DNA from 4 places in the Superficieibacter sp. HKU1 genome. Region 4 is predicted to be linked to each of the others. Evidence: predicted binding sites of a transcription regulator. Region 4 holds the regulator's gene; each other region holds the start of a gene.
What was found. The regulator PurR, encoded in region 4, represses purine synthesis genes. The targets are predictions, from matches to a motif close to CANGCAAACGTTTGCNTG.
Positions count from the first base shown of each region.

Region 1 (7,936 bases), 1.3 Mb from region 4:
CAACGTCACCACCGCGCTTGCTCATCAGGGGCGTGCCTTTGAGCGTTTTACGCCAGACGGCCCCCTCGCCATGTTGCCAATGTCTGCCGGGCGCAGCTCGCTGGTCTGGTGCCATCCTCTCGACCGCCGCGACGAAGTCATGTCGTGGACCGACGCGCAATTTTGTGACGAATTACAGCGCGCCTTTGGCTGGCGGCTGGGGCGTATTACGCATGCCGGGCAGCGGGCGGCCTATCCGCTTGCGCTCACCACCGCTTCCGCGTCTATTTCGCATCGGCTGGCGCTGGTGGGCAACGCCGCGCAAACGCTGCACCCCATTGCCGGTCAGGGCTTTAACCTTGGCCTGCGCGATGTGATGAGTCTGGCGGAGACGCTGGCGCAGGCAGACGATCCCGGCAGCTATGCTACGCTCAGTCGCTATCGCGACCGCCGCAGCGCGGATAAAGCTGCCACCATCGGTGTCACCGACGGGCTGGTGCATCTGTTTGCTAACCGTTGGTTTCCGTTGATTGCCGGACGTAACGTGGGACTGATGGCGATGGAAGGCTGCTCTGTGGCCCGTAACGCGCTGGCCCGCCGCACGCTGGGCTGGGTAACGCGCTAAGCTATCTCATTCAAACCATCTCGCCTGCCGAATCAGGCTTCAGGAGTAGAACTGTGCAAAGTGTTGACGTAGCGATTGTTGGCGGGGGAATGGTCGGGCTGGCGATTGCCTGCGGTCTTCAGGGCAGCGGCCTGCGCGTGGCCGTACTGGAACAAAAAACGGTCCAAAAACCAGAGATGGACGCGCCCCATGCGCTACGCGTATCGGCCATTAACGCGGCCAGCGAAAAGCTGCTGACCCATCTTGGGGTATGGTCTTCTGTTATCGAACAGCGTGTCAGCTGCTATCACGGCATGGAAGTGTGGGAAAAGGACAGCTTCGGGCATATCAGTTTTGACGATCGCAGCATGGGCCATACTCATCTGGGTCATATTATTGAGAATGACGTCATTCATTACGCGCTGTGGCAAAAAGCGCAGCAGTGTCAGGACGTAACGTTAATCGCTCCGGCTGAGTTGCAGCAGGTAGCGTGGGGCGAGAACGAGGTCTTCCTGAATCTGAAAGATGGCAGCATGATGACTGCCCGGCTGGTCGTGGGAGCGGACGGCGCTCACTCCTGGCTGCGCGACAAAGCCGATATCCCGCTGACCTTCTGGGACTATAACCATCATGCGCTGGTCGCGACCATCCGTACCGCCGAGCCGCATCAGGGCGTGGCGCGTCAGGTCTTTCACGGCGAGGGCATCCTGGCGTTCCTGCCGCTTAGCGATCCGCACCTGTGTTCTATCGTCTGGTCGCTGGCCCCTGACGAGGCCGCGCGGATGCAGCAGGCTGAAGACACCGCGTTTAATCAGGCATTAACGGTTGCTTTTGATCATCGTCTGGGGCTGTGCAACGTGGAGAGCGAACGCCAGGTTTTCCCGTTAACCGGCCGCTACGCGCGCCAGTTTGCTGCGCACCGTCTGGCGCTGGTTGGCGATGCTGCCCATACCATTCATCCGCTGGCCGGGCAGGGCGTTAACCTTGGTTTTATGGATGCGGCGGAACTGATCGGTGAACTGCGCCGTCTTAATCAGCAGGGTAAAGATATCGGGCAGTACATGTATTTACGCCGCTTTGAACGCAGTCGTAAGCACAGCGCCGCGCTGATGCTTGCCGGGATGCAGGGATTTCGCGAACTCTTCGCCGGGCATAATCCGGCGAAAAAGTTCCTGCGCGATATTGGCCTGAAAATCGCCGACACGCTACCCGGCGTGAAACCGCAACTCATCCGTCAGGCGATGGGAGTAAACGATCTCCCTGACTGGTTACGTTAACTGGGTCACACTTTTCTTCCCGGCCTCAGCGCCGGGATTTTTTACCTCGTTTGAGAAATTCTAATTTCACTCATCTTTTCGCATTACTTTTTGTAATGTCATCAATTGTGCTCTAAGAAATTTTTGCCAGTTTTCCCAATTTAAATATTGCTAAATTCGTTGTTGAGCCGTCGATATATGCTTTTTTTCGCGTCGTTGCGCATTTAGCCAGTCAAAAATTCTGCTGCGGTTTCTGCGCATTTTGGTCATAAGCTAATGTGATGACCTTCTTTAGCTTATGGTTTACGCCAGGGTTCGGTGGTAAGTTCAGACCAAAGAGAACGTTTGCGTCGCCACTGTTTCGCTGGCGAAACCCGGCTGATTTGACGAGGAAAAGATGGCTCAACAGACTCCGTTATACGAACAACACACCCAGTGCGGCGCACGAATGGTGGATTTTCACGGCTGGATGATGCCGCTGCATTACGGCTCCCAGATTGATGAGCACCACGCGGTGCGTACCGACGCCGGTATGTTTGACGTCTCGCATATGACTATCGTCGATCTTCGCGGTAACCGTACCCGGGAGTTTTTACGCTATCTGCTGGCTAACGACGTCGCAAAACTGACGAAACCCGGTAAGGCGCTTTACTCAGGCATGCTCAATGCATCCGGCGGTGTGATTGACGACCTTATCGTCTATTACTTCACGGAAGAGTTCTTCCGCCTGGTCGTTAACTCCGCCACCCGTGAAAAAGACCTTGCCTGGATCACCCAGCACGCCGAATCTTACGCCATCGACATCACCGTGCGCGACGATCTGTCCCTGATTGCGGTCCAGGGGCCAAATGCACAGGCGAAAGCGGCCACGCTGTTTACTGAAGAACAGCGCCAGGCAGTAGCGGGTATGAAACCGTTCTTTGGCGTACAGGCGGGCGATTTGTTTATCGCGACCACCGGCTATACCGGCGAAGCGGGTTATGAAATTGCGCTGCCCAATGAGCAGGCGGCGGATTTCTGGCAGGCGCTGGTCGATGCGGGGGTTAAACCCTGCGGCCTGGGCGCGCGCGACACGCTGCGTCTTGAAGCGGGCATGAACCTCTACGGTCAGGAAATGGACGAAGGCGTCTCTCCGCTGGCGGCAAATATGGGCTGGACTATCGCCTGGGAACCCGCCGATCGCGATTTTATTGGCCGCGACGCGCTTGAATTGCAGCGTGAAAGAGGCACCGAACAGCTGGTCGGCCTGATGATGACCGAAAAAGGCGTGCTGCGTAATGAATTACCGGTGCGCTTTACCGATGCGCAGGGCAACCCGCAGGAAGGCGTTATCACCAGCGGCACTTTCTCGCCGACGCTGGGCTACAGCATTGCGCTGGCACGCGTTCCGGCAGGCATTGGCGATAAAGCGATTGTGCAAATCCGCAACCGGGAAATGCCGGTTAAGGTCACGAAACCTGTTTTTGTTCGTAACGGCAACGCCGTTGCGTAATGTACTTTCTGGAGAATGAGCGATGAGCAATGTACCTGCGGAACTGAAATACAGTAAAGAACACGAGTGGCTGCGCAAAGAGGCGGACGGTTCTTACACTGTCGGCATTACTGAACATGCGCAAGAGCTGCTGGGCGACATGGTGTTTGTCGATTTACCGGACGTGGGCACTACCGTCAGCGCTGGTGATGACTGCGCGGTGGCAGAGTCAGTGAAAGCCGCCTCCGACATTTATGCGCCGATCGGCGGTGAAATTGTGGCGGTAAACGACGCGCTGGGCGACTCCCCGGAACTGGTTAACAGCGAGCCTTATGCCGGCGGCTGGATTTTTAAAATCAAAGCCAGTGACGAAACCGAAATTGACGCGCTGCTGGATGCCACTGCCTATGAGGCACTGTTAGAAGACGAATAAGCCTTCATCGCCGGATACGAAGCCGAACCAGACGCATTCCGTAGGCCCGGTAAGCGTAGCGCCACCGGGCATCCGGCCAGAAGCCAGACCAGACACAATCCGTAGGCCCGGTAAGCGTAGCGCCACCGGGCATCCGGCCAAAAATAACCACCATTCACCGAATGTTTCAGGAACCCTCGCTCATGACCCAGACGTTAAGTCAGCTTGAAAACAGCGGCGCTTTCATTGAACGCCATATCGGACCGGATGCCACGCAACAGCAGGCTATGCTGAATGCCGTGGGTGCCGCGTCGCTGGACGCGCTGATCGGCCAGATTGTGCCAAAAGACATCCAGCTTGCCACCCCGCCGCAGGTGGGGGATGCCGCGACCGAACACGCCGCGCTGGCGGAACTCAGGGCCATTGCCCGCCGCAATAAGCGCTTCACGTCTTACATCGGCATGGGTTACACCAACGTTCAATTACCGCCGGTGATCCTGCGCAATATGCTGGAAAACCCTGGCTGGTACACCGCCTACACGCCATATCAGCCGGAGGTCTCTCAGGGCCGTCTGGAAGCGCTGCTCAACTTCCAGCAGGTGACGCTGGATCTGACCGGGCTGGAGATGGCGTCCGCCTCGCTGCTGGACGAAGCAACCGCCGCCGCAGAAGCGATGGCGATGGCAAAACGCATCAGCAAGCTGAAAAACGCCAACCGCTTCTTCGTGGCCGCCGATGTGCATCCGCAAACGCTGGACGTGGTGCGCACCCGTGCCGAAACCTTTGGTTTTGACGTGATTGTCGACGATGCCGACAAAGTGCTGGATCATCAGGATGTCTTTGGTGTGCTGCTGCAACAGGTCGGCACCACCGGGGAAATTCATGATTACAGCGCGCTGATTGGCGAACTGAAATCACGCAAAATCGTCGTCAGCGTGGCCGCGGATTTTATGGCGCTCGTGCTGCTGACCGCACCGGGCAAACAGGGCGCGGACATCGTCTTCGGCTCTGCACAACGCTTCGGCGTCCCTATGGGCTACGGCGGCCCACATGCTGCTTTCTTTGCGGCAAAAGACGAATTTAAACGCTCCATGCCGGGGCGAATCATTGGCGTGTCGAAAGATGCCGCAGGCAACACGGCACTGCGCATGGCGATGCAGACCCGCGAGCAACATATCCGCCGCGAGAAAGCCAACTCCAACATTTGTACCTCGCAGGTGCTGCTGGCTAACATTGCCAGCCTGTATGCCGTTTATCACGGACCGGTTGGCCTGAAACGAATTGCCAGCCGTATCCACCGCCTCACCGATATCCTGGCGGCTGGCTTACAGCAAAAAGGTCTGAAACTGCGCCACGCCCACTATTTCGATACCCTCTGCGTTGACGTTGCGGATAAAGCGGCCGTGCTGGCGCGTGCCGAGGCGGCGGAAATCAACCTGCGCAGCGACATTCACAACGCGGTAGGCATCACCCTGGATGAAAGTACCACCCGTGACAACGTGCTTACGCTGTTTGCCGTTCTTCTTGGCGACGATCACGGCCTGGATATCGACGCGCTGGATAAAGACGTTGCCCATGACAGCCGCGCCATTCCGGCCGCCATGCTGCGCGACGACGCAATCCTCACGCATCCGGTCTTCAATCGTTATCATAGCGAAACCGAGATGATGCGTTATATGCACTCGCTGGAGCGCAAAGATCTGGCGCTGAATCAGGCGATGATCCCGCTCGGCTCCTGTACCATGAAGCTCAACGCCGCCGCGGAAATGATCCCTATTACCTGGCCAGAATTCGCCGAGCTGCATCCGTTCTGCCCGGCGGATCAGGCGGAAGGGTATCATCAGATGATCAACCAGCTTTCCGACTGGCTGGTCAAACTGACAGGCTACGATGCGCTCTGTATGCAGCCGAACTCCGGCGCGCAGGGTGAGTATGCGGGGCTGCTGGCGATCCGTCACTATCACGAAAGCCGTAACGAAGGGCACCGCGATATTTGTCTGATCCCGAGTTCCGCCCACGGCACTAACCCGGCTTCCGCGCAGATGGCGGGGATGCGCGTGGTGGTGGTGGCCTGCGATAAAAACGGCAACATCGATCTTAACGACCTGCGCGCGAAAGCGGAGCAGTCGAGCGACAACCTTTCCTGCATCATGGTGACCTATCCCTCCACTCACGGCGTGTATGAAGAGACCATTCGCGAAGTCTGCGATATCGTGCACCAGTTTGGCGGCCAGGTTTATCTTGACGGCGCGAACATGAACGCTCAGGTGGGCATCACCTCGCCAGGCTTTATCGGCGCGGATGTTTCCCATCTCAACCTGCATAAAACCTTCTGCATCCCGCACGGCGGCGGCGGTCCGGGCATGGGACCGATTGGCGTGAAGGCGCATCTGGCTCCGTTTGTGCCGGGCCATAGCGTGGTGCAAATCGAGGGTATGCTCACTCGTCAGGGTGCGGTTTCTGCGGCACCGTTTGGCAGCGCCTCTATCCTGCCGATTAGCTGGATGTACATTCGCATGATGGGCGCGGAAGGGCTGAAGCAGGCAAGCCAGGTGGCGATTCTGAATGCCAACTACATTGCCAGCCGTCTGAAAGACGCTTTCCCGGTGCTGTACACCGGCCGCGACGGGCGCGTGGCGCACGAATGTATTCTCGACATCCGTCCGCTGAAAGAAGTCACCGGGATCAGCGAGCTGGATATCGCCAAGCGCCTGATTGACTATGGGTTCCACGCGCCGACCATGTCCTTCCCGGTCGCGGGGACGCTGATGGTCGAGCCAACCGAGTCAGAAAGCCAGATGGAGCTGGATCGCTTTATTGAGGCAATGCTGGCGATCCGCGCGGAAATCGACCGCGTGCAGAAAGGCGAATGGACGCTGGAGGATAACCCGCTGGTCAACGCCCCGCACACGCAGCGTGAGCTGGTCGCGGAGTGGGCGCATGGCTATAGCCGTGAAGAGGCGGTCTTCCCGGCAGGCCCGGTGAATAAATACTGGCCGACCGTGAAGCGTCTTGATGATGTTTACGGCGACCGTAATTTATTCTGCTCCTGTGTGCCGCTGAGCGAATATCAGTAATAAAGGCTACAGTATGACAAGCCGGGTAAGCGTCAGCGCTGCCCGGCTTTTTTTATCTTCAGGAGGATAAATGGGCATTGCACTTGTGACCGGCGCCAGCCGGGGGATTGGACGCGCGACCGCGTTGCAGCTGGCGGGTGAGGGCTATACGCTAGCGGTAAATTATCATCACAATATTCAGGCGGCGACCGGGGTTGTCGAGGCGATAACTGAGCAGGGCGGCCGCGCGTTCGCTGTGCGTGCGGATGTCAGCGATGAATCACAGGTGATGGCAATGTTTGACGCCATTGACCGCACGGGCGAGCCGCTGATCGCGCTGGTGAATAACGCGGGAATTTTGTTTCAGCAGTGTACGGTTGAGGAGCTTGATGCCAGCCGCATCAACCGCGTGCTGGCGACGAATGTGACAGGCTACTTTCTCTGCTGTCGTGAGGCGGTAAAGCGGATGTCGCACCGGCACGGCGGGCCGGGTGGGGCGATTGTTAACGTCTCCTCCGCCGCATCGCGGCTGGGTGCACCGGGTGAATATGTCGATTACGCCGCCTCTAAAGGGGCGGTGGATACGTTAACCACCGGTTTGGCGCTGGAAGTGGCGGCGCAGGGCATTCGGGTTAACGGTGTGCGACCCGGATTGATTTATACCGGGATGCACGCCTCCGGCGGCGAGCCGGGGCGCGTGGACCGGGTAAAATCGGCGCTACCGATGCAGCGCGGTGGCCAGCCGGAAGAGGTGGCGCAGGCGATAGTCTGGCTGCTGAGTGAGAAAGCGTCGTATGTGACGGGAAGTTTTCTTGAACTGGCGGGTGGGAAATAGGTGCCCGGTGGAACGTCCATGCCCGGTGGCGCTGCGCTTACCGGGCCTACAGTTTTACCAGGTCGTCGGCCACGCGACCCGCGTGGCATAAACGATTAAAGATTCTCGCCGTTACTGGCAATCACGCCCTGATACCAGGCAAAACTTTTCTTGCGTGAACGGGACATATCGCCGGTACCGTCATCATGCTTGTTGACGTAAATAAAGCCGTAGCGTTTGCTGTACTGTCCGGTGGTAAACGACACGCAGTCAATGCAGCCCCACGGCGTATAGCCCATCAGATCCACGCCATCGTGCGTAACGGCTTTGACCATCTCTTCCAC
Region 1 is NZ_CP119754.1:3,757,197-3,765,132, reverse strand. Features, by position in the region: gene ubiH (2-octaprenyl-6-methoxyphenyl hydroxylase) at 1-604, shown strand, start outside; gene ubiI (FAD-dependent 2-octaprenylphenol hydroxylase) at 658-1,860, shown strand; gene gcvT (glycine cleavage system aminomethyltransferase GcvT) at 2,237-3,331, shown strand; gene gcvH (glycine cleavage system protein GcvH) at 3,354-3,743, shown strand; gene gcvP (aminomethyl-transferring glycine dehydrogenase) at 3,926-6,799, shown strand; gene P0H77_RS17800 (SDR family oxidoreductase) at 6,870-7,613, shown strand; gene P0H77_RS17795 (6-phospho-beta-glucosidase) at 7,709-7,936, opposite strand, start outside.
Region 1: a site for PurR is predicted at 2,174-2,191, ahead of gcvT (glycine cleavage system aminomethyltransferase GcvT). Genes of this name have one in related genera too.

Region 2 (7,936 bases), 2.0 Mb from region 4:
ATAATCCGCCTTCATTCATTTCCAGCGCGCTGATTACAATGTCAAAACGCCGGGTGCGCAGTAATGAATTCATCCATGTACGCGGATAAAGTTGTTGGATGAGATCAGAGAGGACTTTTTCGGCAATGGAAAATTCGGCAATAAGGAGACGCTGATTGCTAAAGGCTCCCCGACCAGAGACGTCCTGGCTGCGCTCAATATCACGCACCATGATATGGTTTTTACGCACCTGGATATATAAAACGGGCATGAGGACTCCTTTCTTCATGATTAAAACGCAAAAAGCCCATCCGTCAGGATGGGCTTCTCACTTGTTTGATGCCTGGCAGTTCCCTACTCTCGCATGGGGAGACCCCACACTACCATCGGCGCTACGGCGTTTCACTTCTGAGTTCGGCATGGGGTCAGGTGGGACCACCGCGCTGGTGCCGCCAGGCAAATTCTGTTTATCAGGGTGCATTCCGCACACTGATTAATCTGTAATCAGGCTGAAAATCTCTCTCAAATCCGCCAAAACAGCTTCGGCGTTGTAAGGTTAAGCCTCACGGTTCATTAGTACCGGTTAGCTCAACGCATCGCTGCGCTTACACACCCGGCCTATCAACGTCGTCGTCTTCAACGTTCCTTCAGGAGACTTAAAGTCTCAGGGAGAACTCATCTCGGGGCAAGTTTCGTGCTTAGATGCTTTCAGCACTTATCTCTTCCGCATTTAGCTACCGGGCAGTGCCATTGGCATGACAACCCGAACACCAGTGATGCGTCCACTCCGGTCCTCTCGTACTAGGAGCAGCCCCCCTCAGTTCTCCAGCGCCCACGGCAGATAGGGACCGAACTGTCTCACGACGTTCTAAACCCAGCTCGCGTACCACTTTAAATGGCGAACAGCCATACCCTTGGGACCTACTTCAGCCCCAGGATGTGATGAGCCGACATCGAGGTGCCAAACACCGCCGTCGATATGAACTCTTGGGCGGTATCAGCCTGTTATCCCCGGAGTACCTTTTATCCGTTGAGCGATGGCCCTTCCATTCAGAACCACCGGATCACTATGACCTGCTTTCGCACCTGCTCGCGCCGTCACGCTCGCAGTCAAGCCAGCTTATGCCATTGCACTAACCTCCTGATGTCCGACCAGGATTAGCTGACCTTCGTGCTCCTCCGTTACGCTTTAGGAGGAGACCGCCCCAGTCAAACTACCCACCAGACACTGTCCGCAACCCGGATTACGGGCCCACGTTAGAACACCAGCCATTAAAGGGTGGTATTTCAAGGACGGCTCCATGCAGACTGGCGTCCACACTTCAAAGCCTCCCACCTATCCTACACATCAAGGACCAGTGTTCAGTGTCAAGCTATAGTAAAGGTTCACGGGGTCTTTCCGTCTTGCCGCGGGTACACTGCATCTTCACAGCGAGTTCAATTTCACTGAGTCCCGGGTGGAGACAGCCTGGCCATCATTACGCCATTCGTGCAGGTCGGAACTTACCCGACAAGGAATTTCGCTACCTTAGGACCGTTATAGTTACGGCCGCCGTTTACCGGGGCTTCGATCAGGAGCTTCTCTTGCGATAACCCCATCAATTAACCTTCCGGCACCGGGCAGGCGTCACACCGTATACGTCCACTTTCGTGTTTGCACAGTGCTGTGTTTTTAATAAACAGTTGCAGCCAGCTGGTATCTTCGACTGGTTTCAGCTCCGTGAGCAAGTCACTTCACCTACGCACCAGCGTGCCTTCTCCCGAAGTTACGGCACCATTTTGCCTAGTTCCTTCACCCGGGTTCTCTCAAGCGCCTTGGTATTCTCTACCTGACCACCTGTGTCGGTTTGGGGTACGATTTCGTGTTACCTGATGCTTAGAGGCTTTTCCTGGAAGCAGGGCATTTGTCACTTCAGCACCGTAGTGCCTCGTCATCACGCCTCAGTGTTAATGCGCAACCGGATTTACCTGGTCGCACCACCTTCACGCTTAAACCGGGACAACCGTCGCCCGGCCGACATAGCCTTCTCCGTCCCCCCTTCGCAGTAACACCAAGTACGGGAATATTAACCCGTTTCCCATCGACTACGCCTTTCGGCCTCGCCTTAGGGGTCGACTCACCCTGCCCCGATTAACGTTGGACAGGAACCCTTGGTCTTCCGGCGTGCGGGTTTTTCACCCGCATTATCGTTACTTATGTCAGCATTCGCACTTCTGATACCTCCAGCAGCCCTCACAGGCCACCTTCAACGGCTTACAGAACGCTCCCCTACCCAACAACGCATAAGCGTCGCTGCCGCAGCTTCGGTGCATGGTTTAGCCCCGTTACATCTTCCGCGCAGGCCGACTCGACCAGTGAGCTATTACGCTTTCTTTAAATGATGGCTGCTTCTAAGCCAACATCCTGGCTGTCTGGGCCTTCCCACATCGTTTCCCACTTAACCATGACTTTGGGACCTTAGCTGGCGGTCTGGGTTGTTTCCCTCTTCACGACGGACGTTAGCACCCGCCGTGTGTCTCCCGTGATAACATTCTTCGGTATTCGCAGTTTGCATCGGATCGGTAAGTCGGGATGACCCCCTGGCCGAAACAGTGCTCTACCCCCGAAGATGAGTTCACGAGGCGCTACCTAAATAGCTTTCGGGGAGAACCAGCTATCTCCCGGTTTGATTGGCCTTTCACCCCCAGCCACAGGTCATCCGCTAATTTTTCAACATTAGTCGGTTCGGTCCTCCAGTTAGTGTTACCCAACCTTCAACCTGCCCATGGCTAGATCACCGGGTTTCGGGTCTATACCCTGCAACTTAACGCCCAATTAAGACTCGGTTTCCCTCCGGCTCCCCTATACGGTTAACCTTGCTACAGAATATAAGTCGCTGACCCATTATACAAAAGGTACGCAGTCACCCCACAAGGAGGCTCCCACTGCTTGTACGTACACGGTTTCAGGTTCTTTTTCACTCCCCTCGCCGGGGTTCTTTTCGCCTTTCCCTCACGGTACTGGTTCACTATCGGTCAGTCAGGAGTATTTAGCCTTGGAGGATGGTCCCCCCATATTCAGACAGGATACCACGTGTCCCGCCCTACTCTTCGAGTTCACAGTGTGTGTGATTTTGTGTACGGGACTATCACCCTGTACCGCCGGACTTTCCAGACCGTTCCACTACCACACACGCTGATTCAGACTCCGGGCTCCTCCCCGTTCGCTCGCCGCTACTGGGGGAATCTCGGTTGATTTCTTTTCCTCGGGGTACTTAGATGTTTCAGTTCCCCCGGTTCGCCTCGTTAAGCTATGTATTCACTTAACGATAGTGCAACGGATTGCACTGGGTTTCCCCATTCGGGTATCGCCGGGTATAACGGTTCATATCACCTTACCGGCGCTTATCGCAGATTAGCACGCCCTTCATCGCCTCTGACTGCCAGGGCATCCACCGTGTACGCTTAGTCGCTTAACCTCACAACCCGAAGCTGTTTCACTTCAGTGTTGCGAAAATTTGAGAGACCCACGAACAACTCGCGTTGTTCAGTGTTTTTCAATTTTCAGCTTGATCCAGATTTTTAAAGAGCAAAACTTCGCAGCATACCTTCTCAGGTACACTCTGAAGTTTTCATGTTCCGGACAGTAAAGGATGGTGGAGCTATGCGGGATCGAACCGCAGACCTCCTGCGTGCAAAGCAGGCGCTCTCCCAGCTGAGCTATAGCCCCATCGTAAATCTCGCTCACCGCAATTTTTCCTGAGGCAAGGCGTGGAACGGCGAAGCATACTCAGGTATGCGAGTCGTTTCACAACGCAGTATCAGGACGAATTTGGTAGGCCTGAGTGGACTTGAACCACCGACCTCACCCTTATCAGGGGTGCGCTCTAACCACCTGAGCTACAAGCCTGCAGAGATTTTTTACTGCCCGTTTTCATCAGACAATCTGTGTGAGCACTACAAAGAACGTTTCTTTAAGGTAAGGAGGTGATCCAACCGCAGGTTCCCCTACGGTTACCTTGTTACGACTTCACCCCAGTCATGAATCACAAAGTGGTAAGCGCCCTCCCGAAGGTTAAGCTACCTACTTCTTTTGCAACCCACTCCCATGGTGTGACGGGCGGTGTGTACAAGGCCCGGGAACGTATTCACCGTGGCATTCTGATCCACGATTACTAGCGATTCCGACTTCACGGAGTCGAGTTGCAGACTCCGATCCGGACTACGACATACTTTATGAGGTCCGCTTGCTCTCGCGAGGTCGCTTCTCTTTGTATATGCCATTGTAGCACGTGTGTAGCCCTGGTCGTAAGGGCCATGATGACTTGACGTCATCCCCACCTTCCTCCAGTTTATCACTGGCAGTCTCCTTTGAGTTCCCGGCCGGACCGCTGGCAACAAAGGATAAGGGTTGCGCTCGTTGCGGGACTTAACCCAACATTTCACAACACGAGCTGACGACAGCCATGCAGCACCTGTCTCACGGTTCCCGAAGGCACAAATCCATCTCTGGATTCTTCCGTGGATGTCAAGACCAGGTAAGGTTCTTCGCGTTGCATCGAATTAAACCACATGCTCCACCGCTTGTGCGGGCCCCCGTCAATTCATTTGAGTTTTAACCTTGCGGCCGTACTCCCCAGGCGGTCGACTTAACGCGTTAGCTCCGGAAGCCACGCCTCAAGGGCACAACCTCCAAGTCGACATCGTTTACGGCGTGGACTACCAGGGTATCTAATCCTGTTTGCTCCCCACGCTTTCGCACCTGAGCGTCAGTCTTTGTCCAGGGGGCCGCCTTCGCCACCGGTATTCCTCCAGATCTCTACGCATTTCACCGCTACACCTGGAATTCTACCCCCCTCTACAAGACTCCAGTCTGACAGTTTCGAATGCAGTTCCCGGGTTGAGCCCGGGGATTTCACATCCGACTTGTCAGACCGCCTGCGTGCGCTTTACGCCCAGTAATTCCGATTAACGCTTGCACCCTCCGTATTACCGCGGCTGCTGGCACGGAGTTAGCCGGTGCTTCTTCTGCGGGTAACGTCAATCAACGTGGTTATTAACCACATCGCCTTCCTCCCCGCTGAAAGTACTTTACAACCCGAAGGCCTTCTTCATACACGCGGCATGGCTGCATCAGGCTTGCGCCCATTGTGCAATATTCCCCACTGCTGCCTCCCGTAGGAGTCTGGACCGTGTCTCAGTTCCAGTGTGGCTGGTCATCCTCTCAGACCAGCTAGGGATCGTCGCCTTGGTGAGCCGTTACCCCACCAACCAGCTAATCCCATCTGGGCACATCCGATGGCAAGAGGCCCGAAGGTCCCCCTCTTTGGTCCGAAGACGTTATGCGGTATTAGCTACCGTTTCCAGTAGTTATCCCCCTCCATCAGGCAGTTTCCCAGACATTACTCACCCGTCCGCCACTCGTCAGCGAAGCAGCAAGCTGCTTCCTGTTACCGTTCGACTTGCATGTGTTAGGCCTGCCGCCAGCGTTCAATCTGAGCCATGATCAAACTCTTCAATTTAAGTTTGATGCTCAAAGAATTAAACTTCGTAATGAATTACGTGTTCACTCTGAGACTTGGTATTTCTTTTTGCCTTTCGGCATTTAAGAATCCGTATCTTCGAGTGCCCACACAGATTGTCTGATAAATTGTTAAAGAGCAGTTGCGACGCGGCTTACAGCTCACCGTCGCGAGGTGGCGTATATTACGCTTTCCTCTTTCAGAGTCAACCCTGAATTTCAGGATTTTTCTCTTCAACCGGCCCGGCTGTTTGTGTGAAGTGATTCACATCCGCCGTGTCGATGGAGGCGCATTATAGGGAGTTCTCGAGCGCCCGCAACTGTTAAATTGCAGAAAAATGACTGACTGCTGCATTCCCCAGCAAAACCCCCACTTATACCCATTTACACACAGAATTATCCACAGATCGTCAAAAGACCGAAAATTCGCGAGCGTTGCGCAAACGTTTTCGTTACAATGCTCGCGCAAAATGAAGGATGCCCCGCCTGGGGCGTTAGCTGAGTTTTTACGAGAAAATTCATCTAACGCTCTCTGTAATTTGCAAATCCAGGGGATTTACCATGCAACAACGTCGTCCAGTCCGCCGCGCTCTGCTCAGTGTTTCTGATAAAGCCGGTATCGTCGAATTCGCCCAGGCACTTTCTGCTCGCGGAGTAGAGCTATTGTCTACAGGGGGCACTGCCCGGCTGTTAGCAGAGAAAGGTCTGCCGGTGACTGAAGTTTCCGATTACACCGGTTTCCCGGAAATGATGGATGGACGCGTGAAGACCCTGCATCCAAAAGTACACGGTGGTATTCTTGGCCGTCGCGGTCAGGATGATGGCATTATGGAAAAACACGGGATCGCGCCTATTGATATGGTGGTTGTTAACCTCTATCCGTTTGCCGAGACCGTTGCTCGTGAGGGTTGTTCACTGGAAGACGCCGTAGAGAATATTGATATCGGCGGCCCGACCATGGTGCGCTCCGCTGCCAAGAACCATAAAGATGTCGCTATTGTGGTGAAGAGCAGCGACTACGACACCATTATTAATGAGATGGACAGTAATGAAGGTTCATTGACCCTCAATACCCGTTTCGACCTCGCTATTAAAGCCTTCGAACACACCGCCGCCTACGACAGCATGATTGCCAATTACTTCGGCAGTATGGTTCCGGCCTATCACGGCGACAATAAAGAAGCTTCAGGCCGTTTCCCGCGCACCCTGAATCTGAACTTCATTAAGAAGCAGGATATGCGCTACGGTGAGAATAGCCACCAGCAGGCCGCTTTCTATATAGAAGAGAATGTCAAAGAAGCTTCCGTAGCCACTGCACAACAAGTACAGGGCAAGGCGCTGTCATATAACAACATCGCTGATACCGATGCGGCGCTGGAGTGCGTGAAAGAATTCAACGAGCCTGCTTGTGTCATCGTTAAGCACGCCAACCCATGCGGCGTGGCCGTCAGCACCTCTCTTCTGGATGCCTACGATCGCGCATACAAAACCGACCCGACCTCTGCATTCGGCGGCATTATCGCGTTCAACCGTGAGCTGGACGCCGAAACGGCGCAGGCCATCATCTCCCGTCAGTTTGTAGAAGTGATCATTGCCCCTTCGGCAAGCGACGAAGCGCTGAAAATCACCGCCGCCAAACAGAACGTGCGCGTCCTGACCTGCGGTCAGTGGGCGGAGCGCGTGGCAGGCCTGGATTTTAAACGCGTGAACGGCGGCCTGCTGGTACAGGATCGGGATCTGGGCATGGTGACGGAAGGCGAACTACGTGTGGTCACCCAACGTCAGCCAACCGAACAAGAATTGCGTGATGCGCTGTTCTGCTGGAAGGTGGCGAAGTTTGTTAAATCTAATGCCATTGTTTACGCTAAAGAGAAGATGACCATCGGCATCGGCGCGGGCCAGATGAGCCGCGTTTACTCTGCGAAAATCGCCGGAATTAAAGCTGCTGATGAAGGCCTGGAAGTGAAAGGTTCCGCGATGGCCTCCGATGCCTTCTTCCCGTTCCGCGATGGTATTGATGCCGCTGCTGCCGTGGGCGTGAGCTGCGTGATCCAGCCTGGCGGCTCTATCCGTGATGAAGAAGTGATTGCCGCCGCCGATGAACACGGCATTGCGATGATCTTTACCGATATGCGCCATTTCCGCCATTAATCCACGGAGTAGAAGATGAAAGTATTAGTCATTGGTAACGGCGGACGCGAGCACGCGCTGGCGTGGAAAGCGGCACAGTCGCCGCTGGTTGAAACCGTATTCGTTGCGCCGGGCAATGCGGGCACGGCGCTTGAGCCGGTACTGCAAAATGTTGCCGTCAGCGCGACAGATATTCCTGAACTGCTGAATTTCGCGCAAAACGAGAAGATCGATCTGACTATCGTTGGCCCGGAAGCGCCGCTGGTGATCGGCGTGGTCGATGCCTTCCGCGCCGCGGGTCTGAAGATCTTTGGCCCAACCGAAGGG
Region 2 is NZ_CP119754.1:4,497,505-4,505,440, forward strand. Features, by position in the region: gene P0H77_RS21420 (YjaA family stress response protein) at 1-250, opposite strand, end outside; rRNA gene rrf (5S ribosomal RNA) at 321-436, opposite strand; rRNA gene P0H77_RS21430 (23S ribosomal RNA) at 532-3,437, opposite strand; tRNA gene P0H77_RS21435 (tRNA-Ala) at 3,613-3,688, opposite strand; tRNA gene P0H77_RS21440 (tRNA-Ile) at 3,792-3,868, opposite strand; rRNA gene P0H77_RS21445 (16S ribosomal RNA) at 3,939-5,480, opposite strand; gene purH (bifunctional phosphoribosylaminoimidazolecarboxamide formyltransferase/IMP cyclohydrolase) at 6,041-7,630, shown strand; gene purD (phosphoribosylamine--glycine ligase) at 7,646-7,936, shown strand, end outside.
Region 2: a site for PurR is predicted at 5,916-5,933, ahead of purH (bifunctional phosphoribosylaminoimidazolecarboxamide formyltransferase/IMP cyclohydrolase). Genes of this name have one in related genera too.

Region 3 (7,936 bases), 1.1 Mb from region 4:
GCCATTGTCCGCTGCCGCTGGTGGTGGTGTCGCAGTCGCTACTGGAGGAAGAGTGCAATCTGGTGATGCGCGACAACCGTCAGGCGGCCACGCTCGCCACGCGCTACCTGATTGAGCGCGGGCATCGCAGCATCGCGTATGTTGGCGGCAAAGAGAACGATCGCATTCGCCAACAACGGCTATTGGGTTTTCGCAGCGCATTGACGCAAAGCGGGATGGTGTATCGCGATGAAGCGGTTGCCGCCTGTAGCGAAGACACCCGCGCCGTCAGTAATGCCACCCGACATTTACTGGAAAATAACAACACCATCACTGCCCTGCTCTGCCATTCGCCGGACGCCATTATCGGTTGTATAAACGGTATTCATCAGGTCGGACGCACGGTAGGTAAAGATGTGTTTCTGACACAGCAGGTGGCGCTGCTGGGATTTGAAGATATGCTGCATGTAAATCTGACCTCGCCCTCCTTTACCTATGTTTCCTCTGCCAGCGAAGAGTCGGGACGCCAGGCCGCAACGCTGATGATCCGTAAAATCAACGAGCCGGAGCTGCTTAATCAGCGCGTTACGCTTTCCGGGCAACTGGTGGTGCGCGAGTCGGCCTGAGATTTTCAGAGTGATGTCCAGCGCGCCTCCTGTACATCTCCGTCTGACAGACGTATAACGGGCAGATTATCACGTTGCGGATAAGCCGTTATGCCAACCATCATTACTCATGCCGCCGTTCCTCTGTGTCTGGGCGCTGGACTGGGGTTACGCATTATCCCGCCGCGTCTGCTGTTCGCCGGGGTGGTACTCGCTATGCTGCCGGATGCAGATGTCCTTTCTTTTCACTTCGGCGTTGCTTACGGCAATGTGTTCGGTCACCGCGGCTTTACCCATTCCCTGCTTTTTGCTTTTGTGGTGCCGCTGCTCTGCGTGCTGGCCGGGCGACGATGGTTTAAGGCCGGACTGGTGCGCTGCTGGTTATTTCTCACCGTATCGCTGCTGTCGCATAGCTTGCTGGATTCGGTCACTACCGGCGGTAAAGGCGTCGGCTGGCTGTGGCCGTGGTCAGATGAACGCTTTTTCGCACCGTGGCAGGTGATTAAGGTCGCGCCGTTCGCGCTGTCACGCTATACCACGCCTTACGGACATCAGGTTATTGTGTCAGAGTTGATGTGGGTGTGGTTGCCGGGTGTGGTGCTGGCAGGGGGGCTGTGGTGGTGGCGCAGACGGTAACGAGGGGTGGTGTAAGCCTGCCTGTTGCGGTGTAAATGCCGGGTGACGGCTTCGCCTTACCCGGCCTACAGTATTCGTGCGCTGAAGGCGGTGTGTTGACTTTTGTAGGCCGGATAAGACGCGCCAGCGTCGCCATCCGGCATGTGTCCCCCGGACTTATTTACGACGCCAAGTGGTTCCCTGCGGACCGTCTTCCAGCACGATACCCATCTCATTAAGGCGATCGCGCGCCGCATCTGCCGCCGCCCAGTCTTTCGCTTTACGGGCATCCAGACGCTGTTGAATCAGGGCTTCGATTTCCGCGACTTCACCATCGTCAGCCTGCGCGCCGCTTTTCAGGAAAGCGTCCGGATCCTGCTCAAGCAGGCCCAGCACGGCGGAGAGCTTACGCAGATGCGCAGCCAGGGCGTTGGCGGCCTGAGCATCTTCCGTTTTCAGACGGTTAACATCGCGCGCCATATCAAACAGCACCGAGTAGGCTTCCGGCGTGTTGAAATCGTCGTTCATCGCCTCGACAAAGCGCGCTTCAAACGCCTCGCCACCTGCGGCGGCAACCGATGCGTCCGTTCCGCGCAGCGCAGTATACAGGCGCTCCAGCGCCGAACGCGCCTGCTTGAGGTTCTCTTCGCTGTAGTTAAGCTGGCTACGGTAGTGGCCGGACATCAGGAAGTAACGCACGGTTTCGGCGTCGTAATACTTCAGCACGTCGCGCACGGTAAAGAAGTTGCCGAGCGATTTCGACATCTTCTCGCGGTCAACCATCACCATCCCGGAGTGCATCCAGTAGTTAACGTATTCGCCGTCATGGGCGCAGGTCGACTGAGCGATTTCATTTTCATGATGCGGGAACATCAGATCCGACCCACCGCCGTGGATATCAAAATGCGACCCCAGCTGCTTGCAGTTCATCGCCGAGCACTCGATGTGCCAGCCCGGACGCCCTTCGCCCCACGGCGAGGTCCAGCTTGGCTCACCCGGTTTGGACATTTTCCACAGCACGAAGTCCATCGGATTACGCTTTACGTCAGCGATTTCAACGCGTGCGCCCGCCTGGAGCTGATCCAGATCCTGACGCGACAGCTTGCCGTAATCCGCATCGGTTTCGACGGAGAACATGACGTCGCCGTTATCCGCCACGTAAGCGTGGCCGCGCTGGATCAGGCGCTCGACGATTTCAATGATTTCGTGAATATGCTGGGTGGCGCGCGGTTCGCTGTCCGGGCGCAGGATATTCAGCGCGTCGAAATCGGTGTGCATTTCCTTCACCATCCGGTCAACGAGCGCGACAAAACTCTCGCCGTTTTCATTAGCGCGTTTGATGATTTTGTCGTCAATATCGGTGATGTTACGCACGTATTTCAGCTTAAAACCTAAAAAACGCAGATAGCGTGCGACCACGTCGAAAGCGACAAACGTACGTCCATGGCCGATGTGACAGAGATCGTAAACGGTGATACCACACACGTACATGCCCACTTCCCCGGCATGAATAGGTTTAAATTCCTCTTTTTGGCGCGTCAGAGTATTAAAAATTTTTAACATCGAAGATTCCATGTAGTAGACGTGTATGGATCGTAAAGGCCGTATGATACCTATAATTTGGCGATGAAGCAGCACACTTTGCGGGATGATCGAACCCCTCGCTTATGCTATAACATGCCTCTGGCTGTGACCCGCTGTCGGGTCAACGCACTACTATAACGGAACAGGATGCAAAAATGGTTACATTCCACACTAATCACGGCGATATCGTAATCAAAACCTTTGATGACAAAGCGCCTGAAACAGTTAAAAATTTCCTGGACTACTGCCGCGAAGGTTTCTATAACAACACCATTTTCCACCGTGTAATCAACGGTTTTATGATTCAGGGTGGCGGTTTTGAACCTGGTATGCGTCAGAAAGAAACCAAAGAAGCGATCAAAAACGAAGCCAACAACGGTCTGAAAAACACCCGTGGCACGCTGGCGATGGCCCGTACTCAGGCTCCGCACTCTGCAACGGCTCAGTTCTTTATTAACGTCGCGGATAACGACTTCCTGAACTTCTCCGGCGAAAGCCTGCAGGGCTGGGGCTACTGTGTCTTTGCTGAAGTGGTTGAAGGCATGGACGTGGTTGAGAAAATCAAAGGCGTCTCCACTGGCCGCAGCGGTATGCATCAGGACGTGCCGAAAGAAGACGTGATCATTGAAAGCGTGGACGTTAGCGAGTAATTGGTGGCAACACTTTTTATCGCAGATCTGCACTTATGTACCGAAGAACCGGCGATCACCGCCGGTTTTCTGCGTTTTTTAGCAGGTGATGCCCGCGAAGCCGACGCGCTTTATATTCTCGGCGATCTGTTTGAAGCGTGGATTGGCGATGACGACCCGGTGCCGCTGCATCGCGAAATCGCCGCGGCGATCAAACCACTGGTTGATTCCGGCGTACCCTGCTATTTCATTCACGGCAACCGCGATTTCCTGCTCGGCAAGCGCTTTGCCCGCGAAAGCGGCATGATCCTGCTGGCGGAAGAAAAAGTCCTCAATCTGTATGGCCGCAAGGTGTTGATCCTGCACGGCGACACGCTGTGTACCGACGACGCGGGCTATCTGGCGTTTCGGGCCAAAGTTCACCAGCCCTGGCTGCAAAAACTGTTTCTGGCCCTTCCTCTGTTTGTGCGCCAGCGGATCGCCGCGAAAATGCGCGCCAACAGCAAGGCGGCAAACTCCACCAAATCGCTGGAGATCATGGACGTTAATCCGCAGGCGGTGGTCAAGGCGATGGAACGCCATCGCGTACAGTGGATGATCCACGGTCATACGCATCGCCCCGCCGTTCATCACCTTACGGCGAATGATGAGCCTGCGTGTCGCGTGGTGTTAGGTGCCTGGCACTGTGAAGGATCGATGGTAAAAGTGACGCCGGAGGGCGTTGAGTTAATCCACTTCCCTTTTAGCTAATCTCGCTTTTAAAATCGGCTTATTACGATGTAATAGAAAAAGTCTCTCTCTATTATCGCTTTCGCTCGTCGTATGAAAAGCGTATGCTTTTACTTATTGCATAAGGAGGTGCGATCGTGCGAGAGAATTCAGCGTTTACACTTGGTTATCTTATTTGCGCTATTTTTGTTTTTATCGTTTATATTGCCGCCAATTACTATCCTGTTTACGCCTACTATGGCTCATCATTTTATCTACTTGTTTTATTCAGCTACCTTTTAAACACTGTTTTTATCACATCGCTCGTTGCGGTAGCAGCGATGCCCCGCTTTCGCAAAACCTCCTTTGTGGTACTCCTGATTGCAGGTATTGTGATGTTGCCTTTTAGCACGCTAATGCTATACGGACTCCTGCGCAGAAACGCGCAGCTGCGTTTCCGTAACCTGACGGAGTGGAAAGGTTCGGCCAGTAGCCCGCAGGTTACCACCCAGTGTTGCTATGCCACGAAAACACCGTTCATCGGTGGTTGTACCCTCTTCAGTTTTGGCGTGGTCAATTTTTTCACGCCCACCAGTATCCTCGGGTTTTTCGCTGCGCCCATTGGATTTATTATTTTGGTGAATATAATTCGCTTGCGTAATAAAATATCGCTTGGATTTGATTCTGGAAAACTCATCATCACACCAACATTCTTTTCTGATACCTATAGTATTCCGCTCACCGATAGTTTCTTCCACGCGGACTCTTTTTCTGTTACCCCTCGCCACTTTAACGTTCTTCTTTACAAAGAACTTGAGTTGACCTTGCACATTCTGCCTGACAAACGATTTAAAATAGGCTTCGATGATTATTCAATAATTATTGAACAGGGAAATGAAATAACCGAGGAAGACTTTCTTACCGTCATGACGGCGATGCGTGAGAAAGCAGGGATAGCTGAAGTAAGCGATACAATATACTTGTCTGGTGCAGGCTGACATCCATAACGATACGCCTTGCCATCACGACGCAACCGTTTTCCTTGCCGTTTTTCCATGCTATTCTTTGTGGCCTTAGCAGTCTGTGCAGCACACCCACAGGAGTTTTCAGACGCATGTCTTCCCGCAATAACCCGGCGCGTGTCGCCATCGTGATGGGGTCCAAAAGCGACTGGGCTACCATGCAGTTCGCCGCCGAAATCTTCGAAATGCTCAATGTCCCGCACCATGTTGAAGTTGTCTCCGCCCACCGCACCCCCGATAAGCTGTTTAGCTTTGCCGAAAGCGCAGAGGAGAACGGCTATCAGGTGATTATTGCGGGCGCGGGCGGTGCGGCGCACCTGCCGGGGATGATCGCGGCAAAAACGCTGGTGCCGGTGCTGGGTGTGCCGGTACAGAGCGCGGCATTAAGCGGCGTCGACAGCCTCTACTCGATTGTCCAGATGCCGCGCGGCATTCCGGTGGGTACGCTGGCGATTGGTAAAGCAGGCGCAGCGAATGCGGCTCTGCTGGCGGCGCAAATTCTTGCGCAGCATGATGCCGAACTGCATCAGCGTCTGGTCGAGTGGCGTAAGGCGCAGACCGACGAGGTGCTGGAGAATCCGGACCCGCGGGGTGCGGCATGAAGCAGGTTTGTATTCTGGGCAACGGTCAGCTTGGCCGCATGCTGCGTCAGGCCGGTGAGCCGCTGGGCATCGCGGTATGGCCGGTCGGGCTGGATGCCGAGCCGGAGGCGGTGCCGTTCGCGCAAAGCGTGATCACCGCTGAAATCGAACGCTGGCCGGAGACCGCCCTGACCCGCGAACTGGCGCGTCATCCGGCGTTTGTGAATCGCGACGTGTTTCCGGTTATCGCCGACCGCCTGACGCAAAAACAGCTGTTCGATAAACTTGGTCTGGCGACCGCGCCGTGGCAGCTGCTGGCGAATCGCGACGAATGGCCGGAGGTTTTTGCCCGTCTCGGCGAGCTGGCAATCGTTAAGCGCCGGGTCGGCGGTTATGATGGGCGCGGGCAGTGGCGTTTACGCGCGGCAGAGACGGCACAGTTACCGGATGATTGCTACGGCGAATGCATCGTTGAGCAGGGCATTAACTTTAGCGGCGAAGTGTCGCTGGTCGGCGCCCGCGGGCACGACGGGGCCACGGTGTTTTATCCGCTGACGCATAACCTGCATCAGGACGGTATTTTACGCACCAGCGTGGCGTTTCCCCGCGCGAATGCTGAGCAGCAGGCGCAGGCGGAAACCATGCTTTCCGCCATCCTTCACGAACTGAATTATGTCGGCGTGATGGCGATGGAATGTTTTGTTACGCCAGGCGGGTTGCTGATCAACGAACTGGCTCCGCGCGTGCACAACAGCGGCCACTGGACGCAGAACGGCGCGTCCATCAGTCAGTTCGAACTGCACTTACGGGCGATCACCGATCTGCCGCTACCGCAGCCGGTGATTAATAGTCCGTCGGTGATGGTGAATTTGATTGGCACCGATCTGAATTACGCCTGGCTGAAGCTGCCGCTGGTCCATCTGCACTGGTACGACAAAGAGGTGCGCCCGGGCCGTAAGGTAGGGCATCTTAATCTTAATGATAGCGATACGGATCGCCTCAGCGCTACCCTGGAAGCGTTGATGCCGCTATTACCGCCAGAGTATGCCAGCGGGTTGACCTGGGCACAGGGGAAACTGGCGTAAGGCAGGTTGCCCTCCATGCCCGGCGGCGCTTCGCTTGCGCGGGCCTACGGTCAACGTAACCCGCTGATTACAAAAACGTTGTAGGCCGGGTAAGGCGAAGCCGCCACCCGGCAAAAGTCGTTACCCACCATGCCCGGCGGCGCTGCGCTTGCGATTGGGGTGACCGATAATGAGCAGCTACCCTGGAGCCATTGGTTTTTTGCCCCGCTCGCTCTGCCAGCCGCTGATTGACCAGCAGGCGCTGGTGAGTTGCACCATTCCTTCCATGCGTCCGCCGTCTCCGCTGAGCCTGGCCTGGCATACTCACCATTGTGGTAAAGCCGTCACCGATATTGTCAGGCTGTTTCAGCAGCGCCAGCCGGAGATCAGTGGATTTTTGACCACGCTGGAGGGTTAAGATGGTGAAAAATCAAATTGCCACCGCCGGAGGAGCGTAGAATGGAGGGATAATATGTTTAAGGTGTTTGATTCATGATGCAAGAACTCCAGCTGCGCGCCCTTCTCGCCGCGGATACTCCCCTGATTGACGTGCGCGCGCCCGTTGAATTCCAGCGCAGCGCGATGCCTTCGGCGCGTAATTTACCGTTAATGTTTGATAATGAACGTGCCGCGGTCGGCACGACCTATAAACGCGACGGAGCGGAAGCCGCGCTGAAACTGGGTCATCGACTGGTCAGTGGCGAAACGCGTGCGCAACGCATTGCAGGCTGGATTGACGCCGCTCAACGTGCGCCGCAGGGCTATCTGTGCTGCGCACGGGGCGGGCAACGTTCGCATATCGTACAGCAGTGGCTGCGCGATAACGGCGTCGAGTACCCGCTGATCCCCGGCGGTTATAAGGCGCTGCGTCAGGCGGCTATGCAGGCAACGGAAGAGCTTGTACAGCATCCGATAGTGCTGGTTGGCGGCTGTACCGGCAATGGCAAAACGCAGCATGTGCGCGATCATGCCCGCGGGATCGATCTTGAAGGGCTGGCCCACCACCGCGGCTCTTCTTTTGGGCGCACCGTGCAGGCGCAGCATTTTCAGGCAACGTTTGAAAATCATCTGGCGGTGGCGCTGCTAAAAAAAGCGCAGCAGGAACCGGTGCGCTGGGTGCTGGAAGATGAAGGCCAGATGATTGGCGCA
Region 3 is NZ_CP119754.1:1,355,829-1,363,764, reverse strand. Features, by position in the region: gene malI (Mal regulon transcriptional regulator MalI) at 1-605, shown strand, start outside; gene P0H77_RS06535 (metal-dependent hydrolase) at 696-1,220, shown strand; gene cysS (cysteine--tRNA ligase) at 1,377-2,762, opposite strand; gene ppiB (peptidylprolyl isomerase B) at 2,939-3,433, shown strand; gene lpxH (UDP-2,3-diacylglucosamine diphosphatase) at 3,437-4,162, shown strand; gene P0H77_RS06515 (hypothetical protein) at 4,279-5,118, shown strand; gene purE (5-(carboxyamino)imidazole ribonucleotide mutase) at 5,235-5,744, shown strand; gene purK (5-(carboxyamino)imidazole ribonucleotide synthase) at 5,741-6,808, shown strand; partial or broken gene P0H77_RS06500 (HTH-type transcriptional activator AllS) at 6,999-7,205, shown strand; gene mnmH (tRNA 2-selenouridine(34) synthase MnmH) at 7,280-7,936, shown strand, end outside.
Region 3: a site for PurR is predicted at 5,147-5,164, ahead of purE (5-(carboxyamino)imidazole ribonucleotide mutase). Genes of this name have one in related genera too.

Region 4 (7,936 bases):
ATACTAAAACGACGTTTCTGTTTGAAATGAAAAGACAAACTTTTACCTGAGAGGATGAGATGCGCTTACTTCACACTATGCTCCGTGTTGGCGACCTGCAACGTTCTATCGATTTCTACACTAAAGTCCTTGGCATGTCGCTGCTGCGTACCAGCGAAAATCCGGAATATAAATACTCTCTCGCCTTCGTCGGTTACGGCCCGGAAAGCGAAGAGGCGGTGATTGAGCTGACCTACAACTGGGGCACCGACCATTACGATCTGGGTACGGCGTACGGTCATATCGCACTGAGCGTTGATAACGCCGCTGAAGCCTGTGAAAAAATTCGCCAGAACGGCGGTAACGTAACCCGTGAAGCAGGTCCGGTAAAAGGCGGTACGACCATCATCGCCTTTGTGGAAGATCCGGATGGCTATAAAATTGAGCTGATTGAAGCCAAAGACGCAGGTAAAGGTCTGGGCGATTAATTGCCGGTGGGCCTGTTCTGGCCCACCCTTTTCTCTTCGCATACTGCAACGCCGGGCAAAATTTGCCATAATGCGCGCTACTTTTTTCTACTAAGAGATACTGATGTCCGATAACGCTCAACTGACTGGTCTGTGCGACCGTTTTCGTGGTTTTTATCCTGTCGTCATTGATGTCGAAACGGCTGGATTCAACGCCAAAACGGATGCACTACTCGAGGTCGCTGCTATTACCCTGAAAATGGATGAACACGGTTGGCTGATGCCGGACACGACGCTGCATTTTCACGTTGAGCCTTTTGAAGGGGCAAATTTACAGCCTGAAGCGCTGGCATTTAACGGTATCGATCCCACTAATCCGCTGCGCGGCGCCGTCAGCGAATATGACGCGCTGCACGCGATTTTCAAAGCGGTACGTAAAGGCATTAAAGATCAGGGCTGTAACCGGGCAATTATGGTGGCGCACAATGCGACCTTCGACCATAGCTTTATGATGGCCGCTGCCGAACGCGCATCGCTGAAGCGTAACCCGTTCCACCCTTTCGTCACCTTCGATACCGCCTCGTTGAGCGGGCTGGCTCTGGGGCAAACGGTCCTGTCCAAAGCCTGCACTACCGCCGGGCTTGATTTTGACAGTACGCAGGCACACTCCGCCCTGTATGACACGGAACAAACCGCGCTGCTGTTTTGTGAAATCGTGAATCGCTGGAAACGCCTTGGCGGATGGCCGCTGCCCGTACAAGATGAAGCATAATAAAAAAGCGACCCTGGAGTCGCTTTTTTTTTGCCGGTAGCTTACTGAGCGTCGGTGCCGTCAGTCGCGTGTTTGGCGGCAGTCTCTTTGATCAATGACTGCAGCTCGCCACGCTGATACATCTCGATAATGATGTCGCAGCCGCCAACCAGTTCACCGTCTACCCACAGCTGTGGGAAGGTCGGCCAGTTCGCGTATTGCGGCAGTTCCGCGCGAATATCCGGGTTTTGCAGGATATCAACGTAGGCAAAACGTTCGCCACAGGCAGAAAGCGCCTGTACGGCCTGAGCAGAGAAACCGCAGCTCGGTAATTTCGGTGAGCCTTTCATGTACAGCAGGATCGGGTTTTCAGCGATCTGACGCTGAATTTTTTCAATTGTCGTACTCATTGTCATGCTTCCTTAACTTCTTTTACGGCAGTAGTCTGTCATTGTAGCGTTTCAGGCCCTGGACCGAAAATAACATTTTATTCACTCACTATTATTCTATCGTCTGAATCCAAAAGATGCTTTATCAATACCGTTTTATTATCGATGAGACAAATTAATCGCACAAACTGTGCGCAATTTGCCCGCCAACGGGCGATTTTTTTTGCGCCCGGTAACGAATCAGTCTTTTAGATGCAAAAAGACTATTAACTTTCTGGCTTTTTATGCATTAGAATCGACTGGCTTTTTGTCACCATCATGCGCAGGCATATCTTCATGCCTGCCCGAACCAGGGGAATGCTCAGTGGCGCGGATAAATAAAGTCTCGATCACGCTCTGTGCCTTACTGTTTACATCGTTTGTTTTTTCACCACTTGCTCAGGCTTCTGAGCAGGCGAGAGCGTCTGCCATACAGAAAACGCATTTAGCAAAGACCTCAGAACAAAAAACGAAAAGTAAAACAACCAGTAAAAAATCCAGCAAGACCGTCACTAAAACAGCGACGAAATCCAGTAAAAGCACCAGCAAAACGAAAGCCAAAACGGCCCTCACCTCCAGTAAATCCAGACGCGATAAAACCAAACCCACCAAAACCGCTGTCGTAAAGCTGGCCGATAAAAAATGTACGGTGCGTAAGGGTTATAAGAATAAATGCCTCAATGCCTCGACCAAACCGCTGGCGCTGAGTGACGTTCACAAGGTCCGTATGCAGAAAGCGCAAAGAACGGCCATGTCCAAGTTAATGAATCAGATTGGCAAACCCTATCACTGGGGTGGTTCGTCACCGCGTACCGGATTCGATTGCAGCGGTCTGGTTTACTACGCGTACAAAGACCTGGTTAAAATCCCGATCCCGCGCACGGCGAACGAAATGTATCATCTGCGCGATGCTGCGCCGATTGAGCGCAGCAGCCTCGAAAGCGGCGATCTGGTCTTCTTCCGCACTCAGGGACGCGGCACCGCCGATCACGTTGGCGTTTATGTTGGCAACGGCAAATTTATTCAGTCACCGCGTAGCGGCCAGGATATCCAGATCTCGTCGCTGAGTGAGGATTACTGGGTACGCCACTACGTTGGCGCACGCCGGGTCATGACGCCGAAAACCATTCGCTAATCGCTGTCCTGCTGCTCATGCAGCAGGACAGGCTCTTCTTACGGCTCCGTTATTTTGTTAATATACCCGTGCTTAATATGTGGATATTGAGTTATCAAAATAAAAAGGAGTATCGCAATGTCGTTCGAACTGCCTGCATTACCGTATGCACAAGACGCGCTGGAGCCGCATATTTCTGCGGAAACCCTCGCTTATCATCACGGCAAACATCACCAGACCTATGTGACCAATCTCAACGCACTCATCAAAGATACGGACTGGGAAAATAAATCACTGGAAGAGATCGTTCGTGGCGCCGAAGGCGGCATGTTTAATAATGCGGCTCAGGTGTGGAACCACACCTTTTACTGGAACTGTCTTGCCCCTTCTGCCGGTGGTGAACCTGGGGAAGCGCTGGCAAATGCGCTCAGCCAGGCCTTTGGCAGCGTAGACGCATTTAAAAAGCAGTTCACCGATGCGGCAATCAAAAACTTTGGTGCAGGCTGGACATGGCTGGTCAAAAAAGCGGACGGCACTCTGGCGATCGTTTCTACGTCTAACGCTGGCACGCCGTTAACCACCAGCGATACACCCTTGCTGACCGTGGATGTCTGGGAGCACGCTTACTACATTGACTACCGCAATGCCCGTCCGGGTTATCTGGAGCATTTCTGGGCGCTGGTGAACTGGCCGTTTGTGGCACAAAACCTGGCAGCCTGAGTAACTGCGCAGAAGACGTTTGCCTTCTGCGCTATCGCTTAACGGCTGGCGCAAACTTCACGCGCGGGCTGACGGGCGGAAAAGAACACCACCAGCAGTGCCAGGCCCGCAATGATGGCCCCCATTACCGGAACAAAGCTATAACCCAGCCCGCCGGAGATCACCGCTCCACCGGCCATCGCCCCTAAAGCATTACCGAGATTAAACGCCCCGATATTCACCGACGATGATAAGCCCGGCGCTTCGCTGGCCACGCGCATAACGCGCATTTGCAGCGGTGGAACCACGGCAAATGTCGCGGCACCCCATACCAGCATACTTAACGCCGTGCCAAACTCATTGCGGGCCAGCAGCGGGATAGCCAGCATGATCGCAATTAATAACAGCAGAAAACCTTTTAACGTGGCATTCACTGAACGATCGGCAAATTTACCGCCGAGATAATTGCCGATGGAGAACCCTGTCCCCACCAGGACCAGCATCGCAGTAATAAAGAGTGGCGTTGCCGCAGACAGACTGTGCAGAACCGGCGCGATGTAGGTGTAAAGCGTAAACATCGCGCCTGCCCCCAGCACGGTCGTCAGCAGTGCGCTAAGAACCTGCGGACGCAGCAGCACCGTCAGTTCCTGCCGCACGTTGGGCCGCTCCCCTGCACTGCCTTTTGGCAGCGAGAACCACAGGCTCGCCATGGCAATAACCCCCAGACCCGCCGTCGCAAGAAAGGACATCCGCCAGCCAATCGCTTCACCCAGCCAGGTGGCCGCCGGAACGCCGCCAATGTTGGCGATGGTGAGCCCCATAAACATGGTCGCCACCGCGCTGGCCTGTTTATGTTTTGGCACCACGCTTGCGGCAACCACCGATCCCAGACCAAAGAACGCGCCGTGGTTAAGGCTGGTGACAATACGGGAAAGCATCAGCGTGGTGTAATCGGGTGCAATCGCAGAAAGCACATTGCCGAGGGTAAAAATCGCCATCAGAAAGATTAGCGCGTTGCGCCGGGCGCGGTGGGAAAGCAGGAGCGTCATGATGGGAGCACCGACCATTACGCCAATCGCATAGGCGCTGATAAGCATACCCGCAGTGGGAATAGAAACATCGACCCCTTTGGCAATCGTGGGCAATAATCCCATCGGAGAAAACTCGGTGGTGCCAATACCAAACGCACCGATAGCCAGCGCCAGCAGGGGAAAATTAACTTTCATGAACAGACTCCGTTTTGGCCGACATCACCACGACACGACGCAAAGAAGCCAAAAGCATGACATCAATCACAAAAAAACGAAAGTGAGGCAAAATGCAAAAGAGTTTTGCTGAGAGGTGCAAAATCGCAAAAGCGGCGTGAGGGAGAAGACTCTCCCTCGGATGAATCAATGCAGAACGGCAACCAATGCGCTGGCAACAATCAACCCCAGCACAATAATGGTCGTTACCAGAGAAAACTTAAGATCGGCACTCATCAATTTTTACTCCTTGTTATGACCCTGTGAAAAGTGAGCTTGTTCATTTTTACACACTTAACGGCGAAAATCTTGCAGGATTTAGATTGATATACATTTTTTCTCTTTCCCTTTTCATCAGGATCGGCCAAAATTCCACGCTTAATTATAAGCGTACCAGCCATTGACCCCCACCTGACGTTCTGTGTCGATTTCCCGACCTAAGCAATGATCGCAAAATTGCGCCAGGGGTGTGTGAAGGCAAACGTTTACCCTCCTATTTGCAGGCGTTCAGGCCAGGGTCCGGAGTAAGATGTAATGGCAACAATTAAAGATGTCGCGAAACGCGCAAACGTTTCCACTACAACTGTGTCACACGTTATCAACAAAACCCGTTTTGTTGCTGAAGATACGCGTAATGCAGTGTGGGCGGCAATTAAAGAACTTCACTATTCTCCCAGCGCTGTTGCCCGCAGCCTGAAGGTTAATCACACCAAGTCGATTGGCCTGCTGGCGACCAGCAGTGAAGCGGCCTATTTTGCCGAAATTATTGAAGCGGTTGAAAAAAGCTGTTTCCAGAAAGGTTATACCCTGATCCTTGGCAATGCGTGGAACGATATTGAAAAGCAACGCGCTTATTTGTCGATGATGGCGCAAAAACGCGTCGATGGCCTACTGGTCATGTGCTCTGAATATCCTGAATCGCTATTAAGCATGCTGGAAGAATACCGTCACATTCCGATGGTAGTGATGGACTGGGGCGAATCAAAAGCGGACTTTACCGACTCGGTGATTGATAACGCGTTTAAAGGTGGCTATATGGCCGGGCGCTATCTGATCGAACGCGGCCATCGTGATATCGGTATTATTCCAGGTCCGCTGGAACGTAATACCGGGGCCGGGCGTCTGGCCGGGTTTATGAAAGCGATGGACGAAATTCAGGTCACGATCCCTGAACAGTGGATTGTCCAGGGGGATTTCGAACCGGAATCCGGCTATCAGGCGATGCAACAGATCCTCAATCAGTCCCAGCGCCCCACCGCCGTCTTCTGCGGTGGCGATATCATGGCGATGGGGGCATTATGTGCCGCCGATGAGATGGGCCTGCGCGTGCCGCAGGATATTTCGGTGATTGGTTACGATAACGTGCGCAATGCCCGTTTCTTTACGCCAGCGCTGACGACGATTCATCAGCCGAAAGATTCCCTCGGCGAAGCCGCGTTTAATATGCTGCTGGATCGCATTGTGAATAAGCGGGTTGAATCGAAGTCCATTGAGGTGCACCCCCGCCTGATTGAACGCCGCTCGGTAGCCGATGGTCCGTTCGTCGACTACCGCCGTTAAGTTAGCCTGCGGGAGCCGTTTCTTCCGGGTCCCGCAGCCACTCTTTGTTCAGCGTTTCGCTGTCTCCCAAATACTCCAGCAGCCATCCCAGCGCGGGCGAGATATCGCTCTGCTGCCAGGTTAAGCAGCAGGCCGCATCAGGAAACGGGTTCTCGAGGGCCAGCGCGACCCACTCGCCCGAATCTGTCCATGGCCGGGCAAAATGTGAAGGCACCATCGCCGCACAAAGACCCGCTGAGATACAGGTTGCCGATGACTCCCAGTCCGGCACCACGACGCGCTTTTGATTGTCCAGCAGCCACGTCGTGCGCTTTGGCAACGAGCGTGAGGTATCCTCGCGCACCAGTGAAGGCCAGTTACGTAGCTCATCGTCGCTTAACGGCCCCGGCTGTTTTGCGAGGGGATGGTCGCAGGAGACAACGCAGTTCCAGCTCAGCATTCCCATATCCCGAAACGCGTAGCGCCCACCGACCGGAATAGCCTGGGTTGCGCCGATGGCCAGTTCCACCCGCCCATCGGCCAGCGCATCCCACACACCGTTGAACACTTCCTGAAAAACAATCAGTTCGACGTCAGGAAAATGGCGATAGAAATCGACAATCATTTGCCGGGTACGTTCGGGCCTGACAATATTATCTACGGCAATGGGAAGCTGGCTGCGCCAGCCATTGGCAATTTGCTGACACTGCTGACGGGTGATCAGCATTTTTTTGATAACAGTGCGCCCTTCTTTTAAAAACCAGCTGCCGGCCGGGGTTAACTCTACATCGCGATGGCGCCGCTCAAATAGCGGCACCCCCAGCCACTCTTCCATCTGACGCACGGTATAACTGATTGCTGACGGAACACGATGCAGCTCCTGCGCCGCTGCGCTAAAGCTGCCGTTGCGGGCAACCGCATCAATGACTTCAAGAGAATATTCTGACCACATTTTCTGCCTGCAAATTTTTTGATGTCAATGTACAAATATTAGCGTTTCACAAGTCTTATTGCACTGCCTACACTCTTGCTCCTGTCACCTGCTTGTAAAAAAGAGAATGTATATGCAGCCTGGAAAAGGGTTTCTGGTCTGGCTGGCCGGACTCAGCGTGCTGGGATTTCTGGCCACCGATATGTATTTGCCCGCGTTCGCGGCGATTCAACACGATCTTAATACCCCGGCCGCCGCGGTCAGCGCCAGCCTGAGCTTATTTCTGGCCGGCTTCGCGCTGGCCCAGCTTATGTGGGGCCCCCTGTCGGATCGCTTCGGGCGGCGTCCCATTTTGCTTATCGGGCTGGCCATTTTCGCCGTAGGTTGCCTGGGTATGCTGTGGGTGCACGATGCCACGATGCTGCTGGCGCTGCGCTTTATACAGGCGACGGGCGTTTGCGCTGCCGCTGTGACCTGGCAGGCGATGGTGACTGACTATTATCCGGCTCAACGCGTTAACCGGATCTTCGCCACCATTATGCCGCTGGTGGGTCTCTCCCCCGCTCTGGCACCGTTGCTCGGCAGCTGGATCCTGACCCATTTTGACTGGCAGGCCATTTTTGCGACGTTATTTGCTATCACCCTGCTTCTGATGCTCCCGGCACTGCGTCTGAAATCCGTCGCGCATCAAAAAACGGATAGCGAAGAGAAGCTGACATTTGCCACGCTGCTGCGCTCACGGTTATATCTCGGTAATGTACTGATTTATGCCGCCTGTTCGGCC
Region 4 is NZ_CP119754.1:2,461,499-2,469,434, forward strand. Features, by position in the region: gene gloA (lactoylglutathione lyase) at 60-467, shown strand; gene rnt (ribonuclease T) at 571-1,218, shown strand; gene P0H77_RS11775 (Grx4 family monothiol glutaredoxin) at 1,260-1,607, opposite strand; gene P0H77_RS11780 (C40 family peptidase) at 1,951-2,760, shown strand; gene sodB (superoxide dismutase [Fe]) at 2,878-3,459, shown strand; gene P0H77_RS11790 (MFS transporter) at 3,498-4,664, opposite strand; gene P0H77_RS11795 (YnhF family membrane protein) at 4,830-4,919, opposite strand; gene purR (HTH-type transcriptional repressor PurR) at 5,217-6,242, shown strand; gene punR (DNA-binding transcriptional activator PunR) at 6,244-7,173, opposite strand; gene punC (purine nucleoside transporter PunC) at 7,286-7,936, shown strand, end outside.